DNA from 4 places in the Saccharopolyspora sp. 7B genome. Region 4 is predicted to be linked to each of the others. Evidence: riboswitches for the same ligand, from Rfam matches in the RefSeq annotation. Region 4 holds a riboswitch; each other region holds the start of a gene.
What was found. Region 4 has a riboswitch for cobalamin ahead of LCD33_RS09550 (hypothetical protein). Riboswitches for the same ligand answer to the same signal wherever they lie in the genome.
Positions count from the first base shown of each region.

Region 1: it holds a riboswitch for cobalamin, as region 4 does, so the genes downstream of both, LCD33_RS05970 (ABC transporter substrate-binding protein) here and LCD33_RS09550 (hypothetical protein) in region 4, are expected to answer to the same signal.
Region 2: it holds a riboswitch for cobalamin, as region 4 does, so the genes downstream of both, LCD33_RS22480 (ribonucleoside-diphosphate reductase subunit alpha) here and LCD33_RS09550 (hypothetical protein) in region 4, are expected to answer to the same signal.
Region 3: it holds a riboswitch for cobalamin, as region 4 does, so the genes downstream of both, LCD33_RS12765 (putative cobaltochelatase) here and LCD33_RS09550 (hypothetical protein) in region 4, are expected to answer to the same signal.

Region 1 covers NZ_JAIUKC010000029.1:13,596-19,088, forward strand. The annotation lists gene LCD33_RS05960 (hypothetical protein) at 1-291, opposite strand, end outside; gene LCD33_RS05965 (hypothetical protein) at 617-1,351, opposite strand; cobalamin riboswitch at 1,618-1,785, shown strand; gene LCD33_RS05970 (ABC transporter substrate-binding protein) at 1,879-3,402, shown strand; gene LCD33_RS05975 (ABC transporter permease) at 3,399-4,358, shown strand; partial or broken gene LCD33_RS29320 (ABC transporter permease subunit) at 4,607-5,065, shown strand.
Region 2 covers NZ_JAIUKC010000157.1:789-6,281, reverse strand. The annotation lists gene LCD33_RS22480 (ribonucleoside-diphosphate reductase subunit alpha) at 1-1,596, opposite strand, end outside; cobalamin riboswitch at 1,718-1,942, opposite strand; gene LCD33_RS22475 (bifunctional UDP-sugar hydrolase/5'-nucleotidase) at 2,161-3,870, shown strand; gene LCD33_RS22470 (helix-turn-helix transcriptional regulator) at 3,972-5,339, opposite strand.
Region 3 covers NZ_JAIUKC010000068.1:42,740-48,232, forward strand. The annotation lists gene LCD33_RS12740 (helix-turn-helix transcriptional regulator) at 1-150, shown strand, start outside; gene LCD33_RS12745 (trypsin-like serine protease) at 571-1,395, shown strand; gene LCD33_RS12750 (LysE family translocator) at 1,467-2,093, opposite strand; gene LCD33_RS12755 (trypsin-like serine protease) at 2,397-3,176, shown strand; gene LCD33_RS12760 (GNAT family N-acetyltransferase) at 3,365-3,832, shown strand; cobalamin riboswitch at 3,901-4,030, shown strand; gene LCD33_RS12765 (putative cobaltochelatase) at 4,089-5,493, shown strand, end outside.
Region 4 covers NZ_JAIUKC010000049.1:41,406-46,898, forward strand. The annotation lists gene LCD33_RS09530 (ribokinase) at 1-800, shown strand, start outside; gene LCD33_RS09535 (GntR family transcriptional regulator) at 823-1,494, shown strand; gene LCD33_RS09540 (2-hydroxyacid dehydrogenase) at 1,571-2,545, shown strand; gene LCD33_RS09545 (DUF3558 family protein) at 2,788-3,312, shown strand; cobalamin riboswitch at 3,507-3,692, shown strand; gene LCD33_RS09550 (hypothetical protein) at 3,846-4,703, shown strand; gene LCD33_RS09555 (PLP-dependent cysteine synthase family protein) at 4,700-5,493, shown strand, end outside.

The DNA of each region.
Region 1 (5,493 bases), on a different contig from region 4:
GTCGAACACGAAGGTCCACCCGCCGATCCGCCCGGCCAGCAGCGCGGAGGCGCAGTCGGTCTCGCCGAGCGCGGTGCGCGGCAGCGAGGAGTGCTCGTCGGCCCGCTCCTCGGGGAGCGTGCAGGGGCGCGCGTGCGCGAGCCGCGCCCCGAGCGCTTCCAGCGCTTCGCGCGGCTGGAGGTCGCGCACCAGGTGCACGATCTGGTGCGGGTCCTCCGCGCCGAGTTCGGTGATCCACGCGGGGCGGCCCCCGGAATCCAGTGCTGCGGCGGGGAAGGCGGGTTCGGGCATCGTCGTCTCCAGTCGGTTCGGTTCTTCTCGGCACCTTGCCCCAGGGCACCGACAATTCCGTCCCGGTACGGTCAGGTGGAGGTCTTCGCCGTGTGAGCGGACTTCCGGCTCCAAGCGTGTCCCGCTCTCCGGAATGGCCGGACTGCAGATTTCGTCCACAGTGGACGAAAGAGTCGGGGGCGAGTCTCCCCGGATCCGAACCCCCGGTCGCGGCACCACCCGCTGCGCTCCCACCCGCTGCGCTTCCCACCATTGCGCGACCACCCGCTGCGGAACCCGCCGACGCGCCCCGGAACCGCGCGAGGGGAACGCGGGGCGCGGGCGCTCAGGTCAGCGCCACCGCCAGCAGCGGAGCCGCCCGCAGGTCGTCCATCGTCCACGTCACCCCGGCCAGCGCGCAGCCGATGCGGGTCACCGCGGCCTCGTCGGTCTCGCCCGGCTCCAGGTGGGCGCGCTCCACGATGCCGGCGGCCGCGGCGGCGGCGCGCACCTCGGCCGGTGGTTCGGCGGTCTCGTGATCGAGGTCGTCGGAAGTCGTGCGGTACGCGCGCGAACCGTCCACCGCGTAGTCGAGGCTGAGCAACCCGCTGATGTTGGCGTGCAACGTCACCGCCGGGCCGCCGGACGCGGAGAGGGCTTCCGCCGGTGCTCGCGGGACGGTCCGCGGGACCTCCGGCTCCTGCAGCGCGGACCAGTCCCCGGTGCGCATCCCGTCGAGCAGTGCGCGCATCGTGTCCAGGCCACCGACCTGGAAGGTGGTGCCCGCGTCGTCGAAGACCAGTGTCCAGCCGCCGATGCGGGTCGCCAGCAGCACCGACAGGCACTGCGGATCGCCGAGCGCCGCGCGCGGCAGCGAGGTGAACTCGTCCGGCCGCTGTTCGGGCAGCGTGCACGCCGCGGCGGAACCCGGGTCCGCGCCGAGCACCTCCAGCGCCCGCGCCGGTTCCAGGTCGCGCACCAGGTGCGCGGTGTGGTTCGGACCCGGCACGTCCAGTTCGGACAGCCAGATCGGATAACCGGTGGCGTCCAGGGTTCCAGGTGGGAAACCGGGCGTGGGCATGGCGGCTCCTCGTCGTCGTCGGCGGGTGCCGGTGAGTCTGCCCGGTGCGGTGGCGGCCGCCGCGGTTCCGCGCGCTCCCCGCTGCCGAACGCGGGAATCCCCTCGCCCGCTCGCCCAACGGGTGCTGCACCGTTCTCCGGAGGAGACCGGGCGGGCCGCTCCGCCGCGCGCGGGCGGTGGGCGACGGCACCGCGACCCGCGGTGACGGGATGCCGAGCGGTTCACACTTCCTTGACAAGGCACGACGCAGGCTGAAAAGTTGACGAGTCGTTCCAATGCGACGGTGTGCAGGAAACCGGTGCGAATCCGGTGCGGTCCCGCCACTGTGAACGGGGAGCCGCGTCCACCAGCGCCACTGTCGGGCAGCCGATGGGAAGGCCGGGCGCGACGTCGATCCGCGAGTCAGGAGACTGGCACCGTCGTACCGATTCGCACGGGGTCGCGGAGCCCCGGAGGAGGTACGCAGTGCACCCGGATTCGCCGCACACGCCCGGTTTCCCCGCTGTTCCCGAACCGGCCCGCGCCGCGTGAGCGGCGTGATCGGCCGCAGGCGGCTGCTCGCGGGCGTGGCCGGAGCGATCGCCGCGGTCCCCCTCGTCTCCTGCGCCGGCGGTTCCGGGGCGAGCGCGGGCAGGCTGCGGCTGGCGTTCCCCGCCGGTGGCGCCACCGAATCGCTCGACCCGCACACCGGTTCGCTGTTCGTCGACCAGGCCCGCGCGAAGGCGCTGTTCGACACGCTCGTCGGCTACGCCGACGACATGAGCGTGGTGCCGCGGCTCGCCGAGAGCTGGCAGCCCGACCCGACCGGTACCCGGTGGCGGATCCGGTTGCGCCCGGCCGAGTTCCACGACGGCAGGCCGGTGACCGCCGAGGACGTGCTGTTCACCTACCGGCGCATCGCCGACGACGCCACCGCGGCCCAGTCCGCTTCGCACTTCGCCGACGTCGACTTCGGCGCCAGCCGGGCGATCTCGGCGACCGAACTGGAACTCGTGCTGGGCGCGCCGAACTTCGAGTTCCCGTCGGCGTGGGGCGCGCCCGCCACCGAGATCGTGCCCGCGGGCACCACCGACTTCACCGCGCCCGTCGGCTCCGGCCCGTTCCGGTTCGTCTCCTTCGAACCCGGTGGGACCGCCGTGTTCGCCCGCTTCGACCGGCACTGGTCCGGGCCCGCGACCCCGGCCGAGCTGGAATTCGTGCCCATGGAGCAGGAGAGCGCCCGGGTCAACGCGCTGCTGTCCGGGCAGGTCGACTACGCGCACGACGTGAGCGCCAACTCGGTGCGGCTGCTGGAGCAGGGCGGCCGGGCGCGGGTGCACTCGGCGCCGTTCGGCACCATGCAGGCCCTGCTGCTCAAGGTGGACCGGCCGCCGTTCTCCGATCCGCGGCTGGTGCGGGCGGTGCGCGTCGGCCTGGACCGGCAGGCGCTGCTGGACATCGCGCTCAGCGGGCAGGGCAGGCTCGGCAACGACCTGTTCGGCGCCGGGCTGAAGTACTACCCGCCGGACCTGCCCGCGCCCGCGCGCGACGTCGACGCCGCCCGCGCGCTGCTGCGCGAAGCCGGGGCAGACGGGCTGAGCTGGGAGCTGCAGACCAGCTCCGTCGACCCCTACTTCGAATCCGCCGCCAGCCTCATCGCCCAGCAGCTCGGCGAGACGGGGATGCGCGTGTCGCCGCGGATCGGGCCGGCCGAAACGTACTTCTCCGACATCAAGGAGCACGGCGTCGCCTCGCTGTCCCGGACCGCGGCGCTGCCGGTGCCGACGTTCCTCGGGCAGCGCATGACCTCGGACGCGGGGAGCAACAACTACACCGGGTACCGCTCCGCCGAGTTCGACGAGCTCTACGGGCGGGCGCTGGCCACCGCCGACGACGCCCGCCGAGCCGACCTGCTGGTGCGCGCGCAGCGGCTCGCCCGGGAGAACAGCGGCAACGTGGTGTGGGGCTTCAGCGGCTGGAACGTCGCCACCGCCACCTCCGTGGCCGGGGTGCGGGGCGCGCCGCCGAACTCGCTGGACTGGGCCCGCTTCGATCGGGTGAGCGTGGGTTGATCGCGCCCGCCGCGCGGGCGTCCGCCGCGGTGCTGCCCCGGCTCGGCGTGGCGCTGGTGCAGATCGCCGCGGTCGCCGTCGGCGTGTTCGCGCTGACCGCGCTGCTGCCCGGCGACACCGCGCAGGTCGTGCTCGGCGAGCACGCCGACACCGGACAGGTGGAGGTGCTGCGGCGGCGGCTCGGGCTCGACCAGCCGTGGGGGACGCGGTTCGCGCAGTGGGCCGGCGGGGTGCTGCACGGCGACCTCGGCACCTCGCTGCGCACCGGCAGGCCCGTCCTCGACGAGATCACCCGCAACGCCGCCACCACCGCGCTGCTCACCGCGCTGACGCTGCTGGTGGTGCTGCCGCTGGCCGGGTGGCTCGGCGTGCGCAGCGGGCTGCGCGCCGGGAGCCGGTTCGACCGGGCGGTGAACTCGGTGGTGGTGCTGCTGAACTCGGTGCCCGAGTTCGCGCTGGCGCTGCTGCTCGTCGGCGTGTTCGCGGTGCGGGCCGGCTGGCTGCCGGCCACCGCGGGCGGGCTGTCCGGGTGGTCGCTGGTGACGCAGCCCGCGGTGCTGGTGCTGCCCGTCGGCGTGCTCGCCGCGAAGCAGCTCAGCGCGCTCGCCCGCCAAGTCCGCACCGGTGTGGTCACCGCGAACGGCGCCGAGTACGCCACCCACGTGCGCCGCGCCGGTCTCGGCGAGCGCGACGTGGTGCTGCGGCACGTGCTGCCGAACACCATCGGGCCGGTGCTGCAGCAGCTGGCGCGCACCGTGGACGGGCTGCTCGGCGGCGTCGTCGTGGTGGAGGCGCTGTTCGCGCTCGGCGGGATCGGCTCCGGATTCGTGGAAGCGGTCAAGGCCCGCGACCTGCCGGTGGTGCAGGGCTACGCGCTGCTGTTCGCGGCGATCACCATCGGCATCAACCTGGTCATCGACCTGGTGGCGCGGCGGTTCCGGGCGGGTGCGCGGTGAGCCGCGCCGCCGGGTGGCTGCTGCTCGGGGTGCCGCTGCTGGCGGCGCTGGCCGGGCCGGTGCTCGCCGGGCTGCTGCCGGGCGGCGGATCGGTGCGGGCCGCGAACGTCCCGCTGCTGCCGCCCGGGGCGGACCACCCGCTGGGCACCGACGTGCTCGGGCGGGACGTGTTGGCCCTCGCGCTGCACGGCGGGGGTTCGGTGCTGGTGCTGGCGGGCGGCGCGCTGCTGCTGACCTACCTGGTGGGGGTGCCGCTGGCGCTCGCCGCCGTCGGGCAGCCCCACCGGTGGGTCGACCGGTGGCTGACCCGCGGACTGGACCTGGTGCTGGCGCTGCCCGGGTTGCTGGTGCTCATGGTGCTGGCCGCGACCGGCACTCGGACCGGGGCGGCGCTCGTCGTCGCCGTCGCGCTGCTGCAGCTGCCCGCGGTGGTGCGGATCGTGCGCAGTGCGGCGCTCGGCGCCCGGCGGAGCGGCGTGGTGGAAGCCATGGCGCTGCAAGGGGAATCGTGGTGGCGGGTGCACTTCGGTTACGTCGGGCGCGGCGTGCTCGGGCCCGTCGCGGTGGACGCGGGCGGGCGGCTGAGCCTGGTGCTGTACCTGGTGGCCTCGGCGAACTTCCTCGGCCTCGGGATCGACCCGGCCACCGCGGACTGGGCGGTGCTGGTGGAGCGCAACCAGGAGGCGCTGTTCCTGCAGCCGTGCGCGGTGCTGGTGCCCGCGGGCCTGCTCGTGGCGCTGTGCACCGGCCTCAACCTGCTCGTGGACCGGTACCTGGTGACGGGCGGACCCGGCACCCGGCCCGCGACGAGTGAGCGGGCCGTTCGTCCCCCGCATCGGTCGGACGATCCGCCCACCCGGGTCGTGCGGGTGGAGTGGACGCCGGCGGGAGACACAAAAACCACAGACCAAAAGCAGTGGACCCCAACACCGGGGGCGGACGGGCTAGTGGGGGGGCGGGGGGGCGGCCGGGGGGGCCCCCCCCGCGGGGGCCCCCCCCCCCCCCCGGGGGGGGGGGGGGGGCGGCCCCGCCCCGGCCGCCCACACCCGGGGCCCCAGGGGCCGGTTCACCCCATGACCGGGCGAGATCGTCTCTGCGCGGGTGCGGGTGAGCGGACGGTTCGTCCCAGCCGGTC
Region 2 (5,493 bases), on a different contig from region 4:
GTCCACCGCGCGGACCTGGCGGAACACCTTCAGCTCACCGCGCTCGGCGGCCGCCTCGTACTCCCGGTAGCGCTGCGCGAACGCGGTGCCGTACAGGTCGTGCAGGTCCGGCACCTCGTCCGGGGAGAACAGGGTCCACGGCTCGTCGGCCTCCACCCGGCGCAGGAACTCGTCCGGCACCCAGTTCGCCGTGTTCATGTCGTGCGTGCGCCGCCGGTCGTCCCCGGTGTTCTTGCGCAGGTCGAGGAATTCCTCGACGTCCACGTGCCAGGTCTCCAGGTACGCGCACACCGCGCCCTTGCGCTTGCCGCCCTGGTTCACCGCGACCGCCGTGTCGTTGGCGATCTTCAGGAACGGCACCACGCCCTGCGAGGAACCGTTGGTCCCCTTGATGTGCGCGCCCGTGCCCCGCACCGGGGTCCAGTCGTTGCCGAGCCCGCCCGCGTACTTCGACAGCAGCGCGTTGTTGCTGATGCCGTGGAAGATCCCGTGCAGGTCGTCGTCCACAGTGGTCAGGAAGCAGGACGACAGCTGCGGGCGGGTGGTGCCCGCGTTGAACAGCGTCGGCGTCGAGCACATGAAGTCGAACGAGGAGATCAGGTCGTAGAACTCGATCGCCCGCGCCTCCCGGTCGTCCTCGCGCAGCGCCACGCCCATCGCGACCCGCATGAAGAACGCCTGCGGCAGCTCGAACCGCACCCCGTCCTCGTGCAGCAGGTACCGGTCGTAGAGCGTCTGCAGGCCGAGGAAGCCGAACGCGATGTCCCGGTCCGCGTCCAGCGCCGCGCCCAGCCGCTCCAGGTCGAAGCGGGCCAGCTCCGGGTCCAGCTGCTCCAGCTCGATGCCGCGGCGCACGTAGTCGGCGAAGTAACCGGCGTAGCGGTCCCGCATCTGCACCTGGTCGGCCTCGGCCGGCTCGCCCGCGACGAAGCTCAGCGCCTCCCGACGCAGCTTGTCCAGCAGCAGCCGCGAGGTCACCAGCGAGTAGTTCGGCTCCGCCTCCACGAAGGTGCGCGCCGCCATCGTCAGCGACTCGGCCAGCTCCGCGGAGCTGATGCCGTCGTAGACGTTGCGCCGCACCTCGCGCAGCACCTGGTCGGCGTGCACGTCGTCGAGGTCCGAGCAGGCCTGCTCGACGACGGTCGACACCCGCTCCCAGTCCAGCGGCACCCGGGTGCCGTCCGGCGCGGTCATCTCCAGGCGGGGAGCGGCGTCCTCGACGGGAGCCACCTCGGCCTCGCGGGCCTGCGCGTGCTCCTCCCGGTAGAGCACGTAGGCGCGGGCGACACCGTGGTGCCCGCCGCGCATCAGCGCCAGCTCCACCATGTCCTGGATCTGCTCGATGTGCACCAGGCCTTCGGTACCCGCGTGGCGCAGCACGCCCTGCGCCGCCTGCTCCGTCAACTCCGCGACGATCTGGTGCAACCGCGACGACGATGCGGCCGAATCCCCCTCGGCCGCCAGGAACGCCTTGGTCAACGCCACGGAGATCTTCGTTTCGTCCCAACCGGAAACGGTCCCGTCGCGCCGCAGCACCCGCACTCCTGCCGGTACCACCGCGGTCGCTGCTGACGGCCGGGTCGTGGACTCGGTCACTGGCTCTCTCCTCGCAAGCTCGGACACCTGCCCGGAACTCCTCGGAACGCGCCAGGACCCGCGGCGCGCACGGCACCGCTCGTCCCACGACCCTCCCGCGAGGTCCCGGACGGCGCGCACCCCTCGTGCGCGCACCGATGGCAGGTCTTCGGACTCACGGGCGACCGGTGCTCGGCACCGGGCCTACTGGCCGTCGCTTCCCGGACGCCGAGCGTCCAGTGCTGCACCACCGGGAGGTGGTGACGGCGGTCGTTCCCGTTCACCGCTGCGGGGCAGTCCCGGATTCGCACCGGGTTCCCTGTTGTCACGCCGGGCGGACCGGCGAACCATCAGCGGGCGCCACACTACATCTTGGGTTCGGCGGTGATCCGGACCCCATCATCATCGGCGTGGCGGTGCCGGTGCGGAGGCGCTCGGTAGCCGTCCGCGCACTCCTCGGCCGCATCCTGCCCGGCCGCGGGCGGCTCCGCACGACCGCGAGGTGTGACGCGGAATCGGTGGTGGTCGGCAGCGGGTCCGGGCAGACTGCCTCCCGAGATCACCACCTGGGAGGAAGACCGAACCATGCGTGCCCACCGCGTGCGACGCGGACTCGCCGTCGCCGCCACCGCACTGGCCACCGCGGCCACGGCCACCGGGGCCACCGCCGGCGCCGCGCCGCAGGACCCGCCCGCGACCACCGACGTCCGGCTGATCACCTTCAACGACCTGCACGGCAACCTCGAACCGCCCACCGGGTCCTCCGGGCAGATCGAGCTCGACGACGGCCGGACCGTCGACGCCGGCGGCGCCGCCTACCTCGCCACCCACCTGCAGCGGCTGCGCGACGAGGTGCCGAACTCGCTGGTCTTCTCGACCGGCGACAGCGTCGGCGCCTCGCCGGTGAACTCCGCGCTGTTCCACGACGAACCCACCGTCGACTTCCTCAACTCGCAGGACGTGCGCGGCCACGTCGTCGGCAACCACGAGTTCGACGAGGGCTACCAGGAACTCCAACGGCTGCAGACCGGCGGCTGCCACCCGCAGGACGGTTGCGAGTTCCGGGATTCCTTCGCCGGCGCGGACTTCCCGTACCTCGGCGCCAACGTCACCTTCGAGGACGGCGGTGCCCCCGCGCTGCTGCCGTTCACCGTGCAGGTCTCCGGCGGGGTGCCGATCGGCGTGATCGGCGCGACCCTGCAGGACCTGCCCGACGTGGTCAGCCCCGAAGCGGTGCGCGGACTCCGGTTCGGCGACGAGGTCGAAGCCATCGACCGCACCTCCGACGCGCTGGAGCGCTTCGGCGTCAAGGCGCAGGTCGTGCTGCTGCACCAGGGCGACGAAGCCGACGGCGGCGGCCCGAACTCCTGCCAGGTCACCCCCGGCGGCCCCGCGAGCCGCATCGCGGAACAGGTCTCCCCGCAGGTCGACGCCGTGTTCAGCGCGCACAGCCACCAGCAGTACACCTGCACCGCCACCGACCCGGCGGGCGACCCGCGTCCCCTCGTGCAAGGCGCCTCCTACGGCAGGCTGCTGTCGGTGCTGGACCTGCGCGTCGACCGCGACACCCGCGAAGTGGTGCGGGAGAGCAGCACCGCGCGCAACGAGGTCGTCACCCGCGACGTCGAACCCGACGCCGAGACGGCCGCGCTCGTCGAGGAAGCCCGCGCGAAGGCGGCGCCGATCGCGAACCGCGCCGTCGGCACCGCCACCGGCGACCTGCTGAAGACCCCGGCGCCGTCCGGGGAATCCGGCCTCGGCAGCGTCATCGCCGACGCGCAGCTCGCCGCCACCCGCGACACGGGGGCGCAGCTCGCGCTGACCAACCCCGGCGGGGTGCGCGCCGACCTGCCGCACGCCTCTTCCCCGGCGGGCGAAGGCGACGGCGTCATCACCTACGGCGAAGCGTTCGCGGTGCAGCCCTTCGGCAACACCATGCAGACCATGACCCTCACCGGCGCGCAGCTGCGGGACGTGCTGGAGCAGCAGTGGAGCCCGGAGGGCGAGAACGTGCTGCAGGTGTCGGCGGACCTGCACTACGAGTACTCGCGGTCCGCGCCCATCGGGTCGAAGGTCTCCGGGCTCACCCTCGACGGCGCACCGGTGGACCCGGCCGCGCCGTACCGGGTGGCGGTGAACAACTTCCTCGCCGGCGGCGGGGACGGGTTCAGCGGCTTCACCGAGGGCACCGACGTCGCGGGCGGGCCGGTGGACCTGGACGCGCTGCTGGGCTACCTGGCGGAGCACCCCGACGTGGTGCCGCCGGCGCCGGACCGCATCACCGCGAAGGACTGAGCCGGGGTCCCGGCGGCGCACCCCGTGCCGCCGGGATCTCCTTTCGCACGGCCACTTCCTCCCGCCGCGCCCGGCCGCGCCGACGGAGGTCCGCCGCACCGTCAGCGGGGGACCGGCCGGGGTGCGATGACACCGTCGATGCCGAGCGCCAGCTCCTCCGCGCAGTCGCGCCAGGCGTGGCGCGAGCCCACCAGCTCCGCGCAGCGGCGGCGCAGCCCGGCGAGCCTGCCGCGCAGCCGGGCGCTGCGCACCCCGCCGGCCAGCAGCACCGCCCGGCGCCCGTGCCGCACCGCCGACGCGTGGTCGCCGAGCGCGAACTTCGCCTCCGCCAGGCTCGCCAGCTCGAACACCGCGGACCGCACCTCCCCGGGCGCGCGGGCGGCCACCGCGCGGGACAGGTGCAGCGCCGCGGATTCGTGCTCGCCCACCACCAGCTGCACCGAGCCGGTCAAGCCCAGCACGTCCGCTTCCCCGAACCAGCGGAACATCGGGTAGTCGGCCTCGATCTCGGCGGTGGCGTGCAGCGCGCGCCCCTGGTCGAGCATCCGCCGCACCGAGCCGCGGCGTTCGCCGCGCGCCGCGGCCCACGCCGAGTTCAGCTGCAGCACCGAGCTCACCAGCGGCGAGGCCTCGGCCCGGATCGACCCCAGCTGGAACAGCTTCAGCGCCGAGTTCGGATCGCCGAAGTCCAGTTCGGCGCGCCCCGCCGCGTACAGCGTCCGCGCGATCGCCAGCGGATCCGCCCCGTCCCGGCCGAAGTCCAGCGCCCGCCCGTAGTGCGCGTTCCCGCTGGCGAGCAGCCCGTTCTCCACCGCCGTCCAGCCCGCGGTGGCGTGCAGCTTGCACAGCGCGCCCAGCAGGTCGCTGCGCACCGCCTCGCTCATCGAGGCCTCCAGCATCCGCTCGGCGCGCCGGGCGGCGGCCGCGACGGTGCCGTACTGGCCGACCCCGCCGTAGCGCTGGTCTATCTGCCGCAGCGAACCCATCAGCACATCGAGCGCCGCGACGTCGGAGCTGCCGACCCGGCCCGGCGGGGTCGGCGGCAGCTCGGCGAACCGGCGCAGCTCGGCGGCGAACAGGTCGGCGGAGCCGGACACGTCGACCTCCGCGCCCAGCACCAGCGAACCGGCGTAGGACAGGAAGCGGCGGCGCTTCGCCTTCTCGTCCTCCTCGACGGGCGGATCGGTGCCCTCCGCGGCCGGGTCCGGTTCCCCGGCCATGCCCATCCAGCCGCGCGGTATCCCGAGCCCGGTGGCTATCCGGGCCAGCAACTCGTAGCTGCGCACGGCGCGGCCGTTGAGCACGTCGCTGACCTCGCTCTGGGCCTGCCCGGTGAGCTGGGCGATGCGGCTCTGCGAGACGCCGTGCTCGCGCAGCACCCGGTAGACCGTGCCGATGTCGCGCACCGCCAGGGCGTCGCGGACTTCCGCGCTCCGCCAGACCGCCGGCGGAATGTCCTCTGTTGACACCAGGCCACCGTATACTGAAAGTGATCAATTGAGTGCGGAGAGTGAAAAGATCACCGGATCGGAGCGCCGGTGGACGGCAACCGGCGGTCGTTCCGCCGAATGCCACTCGAAGCAACACGAAACAACATCCCGCCATTGTGCCGCGCTGATCGTC
Region 3 (5,493 bases), on a different contig from region 4:
GTGTACGTGGAGAACCAGCACGGTCCCGCATTCCTGGATTCCGAGCGGACCGTGAGTTCCTACCGGGAGGTGCTGCGGGACATCGTGCGGCTCGCCCACGCCCCCGACGCGGCGGGCGACCTGATCCGCGAGGTCCTCGCCGAGCACTGACCGCGCTCGTGCGCCGGAAATCCGCTCCGCTGCCGGTTCGCGCGGCGCCGGGGACTACGCCGGTCCGGTGATCTTCTCCGCCGCGCGGGTGACTCCGAACCGGCTGCGGCGGGCCGAGGAGAGGGGCGCCGAAGGGGGGCGGGTGATCCGGTGGAACTGCTGGAGCGGGTCGCCGCCGTGGCCCGCAGGCTGCGCGAACACCGGCCGGTGCCGCCCGTGCGACCGTCCGAAGTGGACTTGGTCTGATGCTGCCGCCGAGCGGTTTTCTCCCGATGTATCACCTGATCAGGTAACGACGTTCGGCCGTTGTGGACGATGACCGGGCCGTGATCGGCTCCCTCCGCGACACTGGCACGAGCCGGAGGCGGGCCGGTCACCCCGACCGCGCCGCAGGGGCTCCGGGGGATGGAGAGCAGCGGGATGACACGCACACGGCGGACCCACACCCGGTGGTGGTCGGCAGGCGGAACACTCGCCGCGGCCGCGCTGGCCACTGTCGCGATCACGACCCCCGCCGGGGCCGGGACCGCCGCCGACGAGCCCGCCGCCGCGCCGATCAGCACCCGGATCGTCGGCGGCGAGTACGCCAGCACCAGCGAGTACCCGTGGGTCGTGTACCTCACCGACTCGGCGGGCAACCAGTTCTGCGGCGGCACCATCGCGGCCGCGAACAAGGTCATCACCGCCGCGCACTGCGTCACCGGGGGTGCGCCGCCGGAGATCACCGTCGTCTCCGGCCGCGACGACAAGAACAGCGACGAGGGCACCGAGACCGCCGTCCGGGATGTGTGGGTGCACCCCGACTTCCAGAACGCCAGCAGCGGTGCCGACGTCGCCGTGCTCACGCTGGACCGCGACGTCACCGCGACCCCGCTGCCCATCGCGACGGCGGGTGACCTCCCCGAGTACCGGCCGGGCGGAGCCACCACCGTCCTGGGCTGGGGGACCACCACCGAAGGCGGCTCGCCGTCCAGCACGCTCCGCCAGGCACACCCGCCGATCACCAGCGACCAGGACTGCAGCCGCGCCTACGGCGGGCAGTACGACCCGCGAGGCCAGGTGTGCGCCGGGCTCCCCGAAGGCGGGGAGGACAGCTGCCAGGGCGACTCCGGCGGACCGCTCGTGGCCGGGGACAAGCTGATCGGCATCGTGTCCTGGGGCAACGGCTGCGCCCGCCCCGGCCAGCCCGGCGTCTACACGAGGCTCGGCGCCTACCACGACGAAGTCCAGGCCCAGCTCCGCTGATCCCCCCACCACCGAGGCGCACGGCCCGTTCGACCGCACCGCGCGGTCGAGCGGGCCGTTCTGCTGCGGGGTCAGGCCGCGACGAGACCCGCGGAGATGGTGAGGAAGGCCGCCGCGCTGATCACGTCCAGGGAGCGGGCGAAGCGCGGGCGGCGCAGCCGGTCGGCGATGCGGGCCGCGCCCAGCACGATGGTGACCTCCCAGATCGCCGCCAGCACCAGGAACACCGCGCCCAGCAGCACCAGTTGCAGCGTCGGGTTCGCCGCCGAACCCACGAACTGCGGCAGGAAGGCCAGGCTGAACAGCAGCATCTTCGGGTTCGTGATGTTGCTCAGCAGGCCCTGCCAGAACGGCCGGGTCGTGGCGCCGCCGCCGGAGAGGCCGTCGCCGGTCTCGGCGCGGGTGAGCCACAACCCGCGCACGATCATCGCGGCGAGGTACACCAGGTACGCGGCGCCGGCCCACTTCAGCGCCGCCAGCACCGCCGGGTGGCTGGTGATCACCGCGCCGAGCCCGCAGATCACCAGCGCCACCTGCAGGATGCTCGCCGCGTGGATGCCCGCCAGCGCTCGCAGCCCGGCGCCGATCCCCTGCCGCAGCGACGTCCGCAAGATCAGGAACGCGTCCACCCCGGGCGTCAGCACCACCACTGCGCTGGCGAGCAGGAACGCCGGCAGGGTCGTGGGGTCCAGCAGCATGACGAGTTCGCTCCTTGCCTGGTCGACGCGCGCGCGGAGGCGCCGGTGAGCGCGCGGCCCACCGGTCGAGGTTTCACCGGATCGGGGGTGATCTCGGTTCCGCGTCGTCGCGGGCACCGGAGATCTTGACTGAGTGGGCGGGACGAACCACCTCTGCCGAAGCAGTGATCCGGATTTTTTCCCGCCGAAGTCCATCTTAACGAAAAATTATCATGAGCCGATGTGAGCTCGCCCTCGTCATCCCGGCGTGATCGGGCCGCTACCGTGTGCCGCCGAACGACGCCGCACGTCCAGGAGGCAGCCGTGCCCGACCGATCCAGCCCGCTCGCCCGGATCGCCGCCGGAGGTGCTGCCGCCGCCACCGCGGCCACCGCCGCGCTCGCCGCACCGGCCGCCGCCGGCCCCGCGCAGGAACGCGTGCTCGGCGGCACCGACGAACACGCGGCGCCCTGGGTGGTCGCGCTCACCGACCAGGCCGGGCGCCAGTTCTGCGGCGGCACCCTCGTCACCGAGATCAAGGTGGTCACCGCCGCGCACTGCGTGGACGGCCACGACGCGGCGGAGCTGCGCGCCGTCACCGGCCGCCCCGACCTGCGCACCACCGGCGGCGCGGACACGCCCGTCGGCGACGTCTGGGTGCATCCCGAGTTCCGCGACGTCACCGGCGGGCACGACGTGGCGGTGCTGACCCTGGCCGCACCGGTGCGCGAACGACCGCTGCCGATGGCCGGGGCCGACGAGACCGCCCGCTACCGGCCCGGCACCCCGGCGCGGGTGCACGGCTGGGGGCGCACCACCGAGAACGGGCCCACCTCGGCGACGCTGCAGTCCGTCGAGGTGCCGATCAGCGCGGACGCCGACTGCCGCGCCGCCTACCCGGGCTACGAGTCGGGGACGCGGGTCTGCGCGGGCCCGCCCGAAGGCGGCCGGGACGCGTGCGCCGGGGACTCCGGCGGACCGCTCGTCGCCGACGGCAGGCTGATCGGCGTCGTCTCCTACGGCACCGGCTGCGGACGTCCCGGAACACCCGGCGTGTACACCCGGATCTCCGGGGTCGCCGACGACGTCGCCGCGCGGCTCTGAACCCGGCGTCCCGCACCGCGGGACGAGCCGGTGCCACCCGGTGCTCGCGCCGCGGCGGTGCACCGGTCGCCGTGCGCAGCACCGACCCGCCCCGAGGCCCGCGCGCCCGGGCGCGCGGGACGTGGTGTGCGCTACTTCCACCGCAGGTGACCCCGGGTGTCGTAGCCGGAATGTGATATCCCGTTGGGGTGACCCTGCAACCGCTCGCCACCGCCGTCCACCGCGCCTACACGGCCGACCTCGACGCCGAGGACTTCTACCGCATGCTCCGCTTGCGCGTGGACGTGTTCGTGGTCGAGCAGCAGTGCGCCTACCCGGAACTGGACGGCCGGGACCTGGAGACCACCACCAGGCACTTCTGGATCGACTCCGCCGACGGCTACGTGCTCGGCTACCTGCGCCTGCTCGAAGACCCCGACGGCACCTTCCGCATCGGCCGCGTCGCCACCGCCAAGGACGCCCGCGGCCTCGGGCTCGGGCGCAAGCTGATGCGCGCCGCGCTCGCCGAGATCCAGCGCGCGCCGGCGACGCTGTCCGCGCAGACCTACGCGCTGGAGTTCTACCGCGGATTCGGGTTCGAACCCTCGGGTGAGGAGTATCTCGAAGACGGCATCCCGCACGTCGACATGCACCGATACCCGGGTTCGCCGCGCTGAGCGAGCCGCGCCGGTTCCTCGCCCGTCGCGGGGATGCGACGATGCTCGCTGGTCCCAGCCAGGGCAGGTCAGGAAACCGGTGCGACACCGGTGCGGTCGGCGCCACTGTGACCGGGGAGCGGATCTCCCCCGCGAGCCACCGGGCGCTGCCGCCTGGGAAGGCCGGAGTTCCGCGCTGATCCGGGAGCCAGGACACTGCCTCGCCCAGGCGCAGCCGACATCGGGGCGTCCGAGACCCGAGGAAGGAACACCTGGCATGACTGCTCCCGCGAGCCCGCGGTACCCGTTCACGGCCGTGGTCGGGCACGACGACATGCGGCTGGCGCTGCTGCTCAACGCGGTGCACCCGCGCATCGGCGGGGTGCTGGTGCGGGGTGAGAAGGGCACCGCGAAATCGACGGTGGTGCGCGCGCTCGCTTCGCTGCTGCCCGCGCTGGACGTCGTGCCCGGTTGCCGCTTCGGCTGCGAACCGCGGCGACCCGACCCGCGGTGCCCGGACGGCCCGCACGCCGAGGTCTCCGGGACGACGCGCCCCGCGGAACTCGTGGAACTTCCGGTCGGCGCCACCGAGGACCGGCTCGTCGGTTCACTCGACCTGGAACGCGCGCTCACCGAAGGCGTCAGCGCCTACCAGCCCGGGCTGCTGGCCGCGGCGCACCGCGGCGTGCTCTACGTGGACGAGGTCAACCTGCTGCACGACCACCTGGTGGACCTGCTGCTGGACGCCGCCGCGATGGGCCGCGCGCACGTGGAGCGGGAAGGCGTGTCGGTGACGCACGCCGCCTCGTTCCTGCTCGTCGGCACCATGAACCCGGAGGAGGGCGAGCTGCGCCCGCAGCTGCTCGACCGGTTCGGCCTCACCGTGCAGGTCGCCGCCTCCCGCGACGTCACCACCCGCACCGAAGTGGTGCGCAGGCGCCTCGCCTTCGAAGCGGACCCGGCCGGCTTCGCCGAGCGGTGGGCCGCCGAGGACGCCGCGCTCGCCCGCCGCATCGCCGACGCCCGGTCCACAGTGGAATCGGTGCGGCTGCCCGACGCCGAGCTCCGGCGGATCTCCGCGCTGTGCGCCGCGTTCGACGTGGACGGGATGCGCGCCGACCTGGTGCTGGCCCGCACCGCCGTGGCGCACGCCGCGTGGCGCGGCGCCGACGAGGTCGCCGAAGCCGACGTGGAGGCCGCGGCCCGGCTCGCGCTGCCGCACCGGCGCCGCCGCGACCCGTTCGACGAACCCGGCGTCGAGGAGGACCAGCTGCAGCAGGCGCTCGAGGACGCCGCCCAGCACGCCGAGCAGGAACCGGCCGACGACCGGAACGCCGGTGACGACCAGGGCTCCGCCGACGACCAGGGCTCCGCCGACGACCAGGACTCCGGTGAAGAGCCGCCGGAAGGTCCCGACGACGGCCCCGGCGGAGGCGGCGGTGGCGCGCCCGACGGCGGACCGGACGACGGACCCGACGGGCCCGGCGGCGGCGAAGCCCCCACCCCGCCGGAATCGCCCGCGCCGAACGGCGACGGCGGTTCCCGGCGCGAGGACGGCCCCGGCCAGGCTCCCGCGAACAAGCCCCCGGCCGCGCCCGCGCCCGCGTTCCGCGCCCGGCTGCTCGAAGTCCCCGGCGTCGGCGAAGGCGCCCCCGGCCGGCGGTCCCGCGCCCGCTCCCGCA
Region 4 (5,493 bases):
GGGACCGCTTCGCCGGCGGCAAGGGGCTGAACCAGGCGGTGGCGGCCGCCCGGATGGGCGCGACCGTCGACTTCCGCGCGCGCGTCGGCGCGGACGGCGAAGCGGACTTCCTCGCCCGGCGGCTGGCGGCCGACGGGCTCGACCTGTCCGGCGTGCTGCGCACCTCGGCGCCGACCGGCACCGCCGACATCGCCGTGGACGCCGCCGGGGAGAACACGATCGTCTTCTGCGGCGGCGCGAACGACGAGTTCACCGAGCTCAGCGCCGCGGACGGGGCGGCGATCGCGACCGCGGACGTGCTGCTGCTGCAAGGCGAGGTTCCGGTGCCGGTGCTCGTCGAAGCCGCCGGGCTCGGCCGCACCGTCGTGCTCACCCCGGCCCCGGTGCGGGCGTTCCCCGCCGCACTGCTCGACGCGGTGGACGTGCTGGTGCCCAACGAGCACGAGGCCGCCGAGCTCACCGGTGAGCGGGACCCGGCCGCCGCGGCGCGCGCGCTGTCCACCGGCGGACGGTCGGTGCTGGTCACGGTCGGGGAGCGCGGAGTGGAGCTCGCCGCCGACGGCCGCTCGCTCGGGCGCGTGCCCGCCGTGCCGGTGTCCACCGTGGACACCACCGGCGCCGGGGACACCTTCGCCGGGGCGCTCGGCGCGCTGCTCGCGGAAGGGGCCGCGCTGCCCGAAGCCGCCCGGGTCGCCGCCGCGGCCGCCGCGCTCAGCGTCACCAGGACGGGCGCGGGCGGCATGCCGCACCGGCACGAGGTGACCGAGCTGCTGGCGGCGACCACTATTGTCCACGGTTGACGATGTGATCGAGGGAGGATGCATGTCCGACTCGCTCGTCCGCGCGGATTCGCTCGGGGAGCGGCTGGCCCGCACGCTCCGGGACCGGATCGTGCGCGGGGAGATCTCGCCGGGCACGCACCTCGTCGAGGACTCCGTGGCGGAGAGCTTCGACGTCAGCCGGGGCCCGGTCCGCGACGCGCTGAAGCTGCTGCGGCTGGAGAACCTGGTCGAACCGCAGCGCCGCGGGGTGCACGTGGTCGGGCTGAGCGCCGCGGACGTCCGCGAGCTCTACGCGATCCGGCAGGCCATCGAGACGCTCGCCGTGACCAGCGCCATCGGTCTCGGCGAGCAGCGCTCGGAGACGGGCATGCTCCGCGGGCTGCGCGGCATGTCCGAGACGGCCACGCCGCCCCGGGCCGCCGAGTTCGCCGAGCACGACCTGCGGTTCCACCGCGGCATCTACGAGGCCAGCGGCAACCGCAGGCTGCTGACGATCTGGCTGCAGATCGAGCCGCTGTTCGCCAGCATGCTTGCGGTCACCAACAGCGAGGACGAGGACCTGGGCCCGGTGTGCACCGCGCACGAGCAGCTGCGGTCCTCGATCGCCGACGGCGACGCGGCGCGCGCCACCTCGCTGCTCACCGCGCACCTGGCGGGCTCCGAGGAGCGGATGCTCGCCGCGCTCCAGCGCATCTGGGCCGCCACTTCCTGACACCACGCGGAACCCGGCTCCTCGCCACCGGCGGGGAGCGGGTTCCGCGCGCCCGGAACACCCCGAGAGAGGAACCATGACCGGTCACATCGTCAGCTTCTACGACCTCAACGACATCACCGAGGCGTCGTTGCGCGAGCACCTGCCGGACCTGCCCGGGCTGCGGATCACCGAGATCGGGCCGGAGCAGGACCCCGCCGCCCACCTGGACGCGCTGGCCACCGCGACGATCGTGCTGGCCCCGCTGGAGAAGGAGCGGCGGATCGGCGCCGAGCTGCTGGACGCGATGCCGCGCTGCGAGCTCGTGCAGTCCGTCGCGGTCGGCTTCGACGGCGTGGACCACCTCGCCGCGGCCGAGCGCGGCATCCCGGTGGCGAACCTGCCCGGGTTCAACGCCGACGCGGTCGCCGACTGGACGGTCGGTTCGCTGCTGTACCTGCTGCGGCACTACGCGGCCGGGCACCGCAAGGTGGAATCCGGCGGCTGGGGACCGGAGGGGTTGCGCGGCCGCGACCTGGCGGCGCTGACGGTCGGCATCCTCGGCTTCGGCAACATCGGGCGCGCGGTGGCCCGTCGCCTGGACGGCTTCGGCGCCCGGGTGGTGGTGCACGACCCGGTGCCGTCCGAGCCGGGCCGGGAGTACCTGCCGCTGGCCGAGGCGGTGGCCGCCTCGGACGTGCTGAGCCTGCACCTGCCGCTGAACACCGCCACCCACGGCCTGGTCGGTGACGAGCTGCTGGCGCGGATGCGGCGCGGCGGCTACGTGCTCAACGCGGGGCGTGGCGGCGTCCTGGACGAGCGGGCGCTGGTGCGGGCCCTGGATTCCGGGCAGCTGGCGGGCGCGGCGCTGGACGTGTTCGAGCAGGAACCGCTGCCCGCGGACTCGCCGCTGCGGGGCCGCTCGGACGTGCTGCTCAATCCGCACACCGCGGGCGTGACCTGGGACGCCTACCACAACCTCCGCGGGAGGTTGTTCGCGAAGCTCGCCGCCGTGCTGACCGGGGAGCGGCCCGCCGACGTGGTCAACGGGGTCGAGCCGCGCCCCCGCTGAAGTTGGCGGGTTCTCGTCATCGGGGGCTGTTTTCGGGGGTGGGAGCGCCGGTGGTCCTGGTCCGCTCGGGGCAGCCGGTGCGCCGGGCCGGTCGCTCGATTCTTGGGCGCTACGGCCGAAACCGCGTTGCTGCCGGAGCCGCGCGCTGGACGCACGGGACATGATCAGCGCGTCCAGCGGGGAGGGCGCGAGTTCTCCGGATCGACCCGATCCGGACCGGATCAACGGCAGGCGTGATGAGTGTGAACGAGAAGGTTGCGGTGCCCCGCATCGGCGCGGTTCGGCTCGGCTCGGTCGGCTTGGCCGTCGTCGCCGCGCTGTCGCTGGCGGGATGCGGCGGCGTGCAGGTCGACTCCCCGAAGGACGCGAGCGGGGAGAAGCCCTGCGACCTGGTGCCCGAGCAGACGGTGCACGAGCTGGGATTCCACCTGGGCGGCAAGGAGAGCGCGGGCGCGTGCACCTGGAGCACCCCGCGGGACAGCGTGCGGCTGGAGGTCGGTGTGGTCGCGGACCGGTCGCTGCAGGACTTCCAGGACGCGGCCGAGGAGTACTCCGACTTCGGCGAGCTGACCATCGGCGGGCACCCGGCGGTGCGCGCGAACTCCGGTGACCCGAAGGCCGACGGCACCTGCGAACTGGTCGTGGCCGCCGACTCGGACCAGGCGGTGTCGGCGAAGTCGAAGATCCCCAGCGGTGCCACCGCCGACCCGTGCGAGCTGGTGGAGCGGGCCCTCGACGCGGCCGTCCCCTCCTGGCCCGCCGCCTAGCCGCCGGGCGCACGGCGAGGTCGCGGTGATCCCGCGTCCGGTGAGGTGGCAGCACCGGGCGCGGGAGCCGGAGTCGCCGATGTCATATTCGCGAACGGCGATGCGTGCGCCGGTGTCCGCCACCTGCGGCGACACCGGTTCCGCCGACCGCGGTGCGGGTTCCGGGCGGTGGCCGCGGCCTTGACATCGGCCACCGGGGCTGCGAACTTCTGAGCCGTTCGAACGACGGTGTGCAGGAAGCCGGTGCGAATCCGGCGCGGTCCCGCCACTGTGAGTGGGGAGTCGTCCTCCACCCGAGCCACTGCCGGTCCCCGGCGGGAAGGCCGGAGGCCGGTGCCGATCCGCGAGCCAGGAGACTGGCACCGTCGTGCCGATTCGTGCGGGGTCGCGGAGCCCCGGAGGAGGTACGTGGTGTCGCGCATCGCCGCATCGCGCCGGGAAGTCCGGCAAACCGTCCACATCGGACACTAGTCGTCCCCGCGGGTTCGTCCCGCCGCTGTGCGTTCCGTTCCGGTTCCAGCTCGGGGAGACACGTGCGTCCTGCCACCACCACTGATCAGTCCTACGTGGACTCGCTGGTCGAGTCCGCGCTGTCCGGCCACGTCCGCGATGCGGACGGGAACGGCCCGGCGGAGCTCTCCGCCGCCGTCGCGTTCCTGACCGTGCAGGCCGCCCGGCACACCGGGCGCGGCACCGGCTACACCAACACCGTGCTCAGCGTCCGGATCGCCGACGCCGTCGGCTCGTGCGCCGTCGAACCCGGCGCCCTGGACGAGGACGCGGTGCGCGACGCCGTGGGCCGCACCGCGGCCGAGCTGCTGCGGCACCCGCTGCTGCCGGTGCGGGTCGCGGCGCTGGACGCCTACCTCGCCGCGCTCACCCCGCACGCCGCGCACCCGCTGTCCCGGCAGGTGGTGATCCCGACGGGCGACTCGCTGGTCAAGTCCACCGCCCGCGCCCGCGCGGTCGCCGCGATCACCGCGGTCCCCGATGGCGGCCGGGTCGCGGTGATCGGCGTGGTGAACTCGCTGCTCGACGCGCTGCGGGACCGCGGGCTCGACTACGTGCCCTGCGACCTCAAGGGCGGCCGCACCGAGTGGGACGAGCCGATCCGCACCGACCACGCCGCCGCGATCGACGGCGCGGACGCGGTGCTGGCCTCCGGCATGGTCCTCGGCAACGGCACCTTCGACGACATCGCCGCGACCTGCGCGGCCCGCGACCTGCCGCTGACCCTGTTCGCGCAGACCGGATCCGCTGTGCTGCGGGAACTGCTCGGCGGCCCGGTGCGCGCGCTGTCGGCGGAGCCCTACCCGTTCTTCTGGCTCTCCGGCGAGGACACCACGATCCACACCTACGAGGCCGCCCGCGCCACCGAGGTCGTGCGGTGACGGGTCGCGCGCCCGCCCGCTGCGACTCGGCCCTGGACCTGATCGGAGGCACCCCGCTGCTGCGGGTCGCCGCACCGATCGCGTTCCCGCACCCGGGTTTCTGGGCGAAGCTGGAGAGCACCGCGCCGGGCGGCATGAAGGCCCGCGCCGCGCACGCCATGCTCACCGCGGCCCGGGCCCGCGGAGAACTGCGCCCCGGCGGGACGGTCGTCGAGTCCACCAGCGGCACCCTGGGCATCGGCCTGGCATACGTGGGGACCGCGCTGGGCCACCCGGTCGTCGTGGTCGCCGACGCGGAGCTCGATGGGCAGACCCGCGCGCTGCTCACCGCGCACGGGGTGCGGGTGGAGCTGGTGCGCGACCCGCACCCGGTGGGCGGCTGGCCCCCCCCGCGGCTGGACCGGGTGCGGGAGCTGCTGGCCGAGCTGCCCGGGGCGTACTGGCCGGACCAGTACAACAACCCGGACAACGTCACCGGCTACCGCGCGCTCGGCCACGAACTGCTGGACCAGCTGCCGGACGCGCAGGTCGTGGTGTGCAGCGTCGGCACCGGCGGGCACAGCGCCGGCATCGCGCGGGCGCTGCGCGAGCGCGCCCCCAGGGTGCGGCTGGTCGGGGTGGACGCGGCGGGGTCCGCGGTGTTCGGCGACCCGGTGGCGAAGCGCCTGATGCGCGGCCTCGGCAGCAGCATCCACCCCGGCAACGTGGACTACGCGGCGTTCGACGAGGTGCACCTGGTCGGCGCGGCGGAGTCCGTCGCGGCCTGCCACCGGCTCGCCGCCGGCGCGTT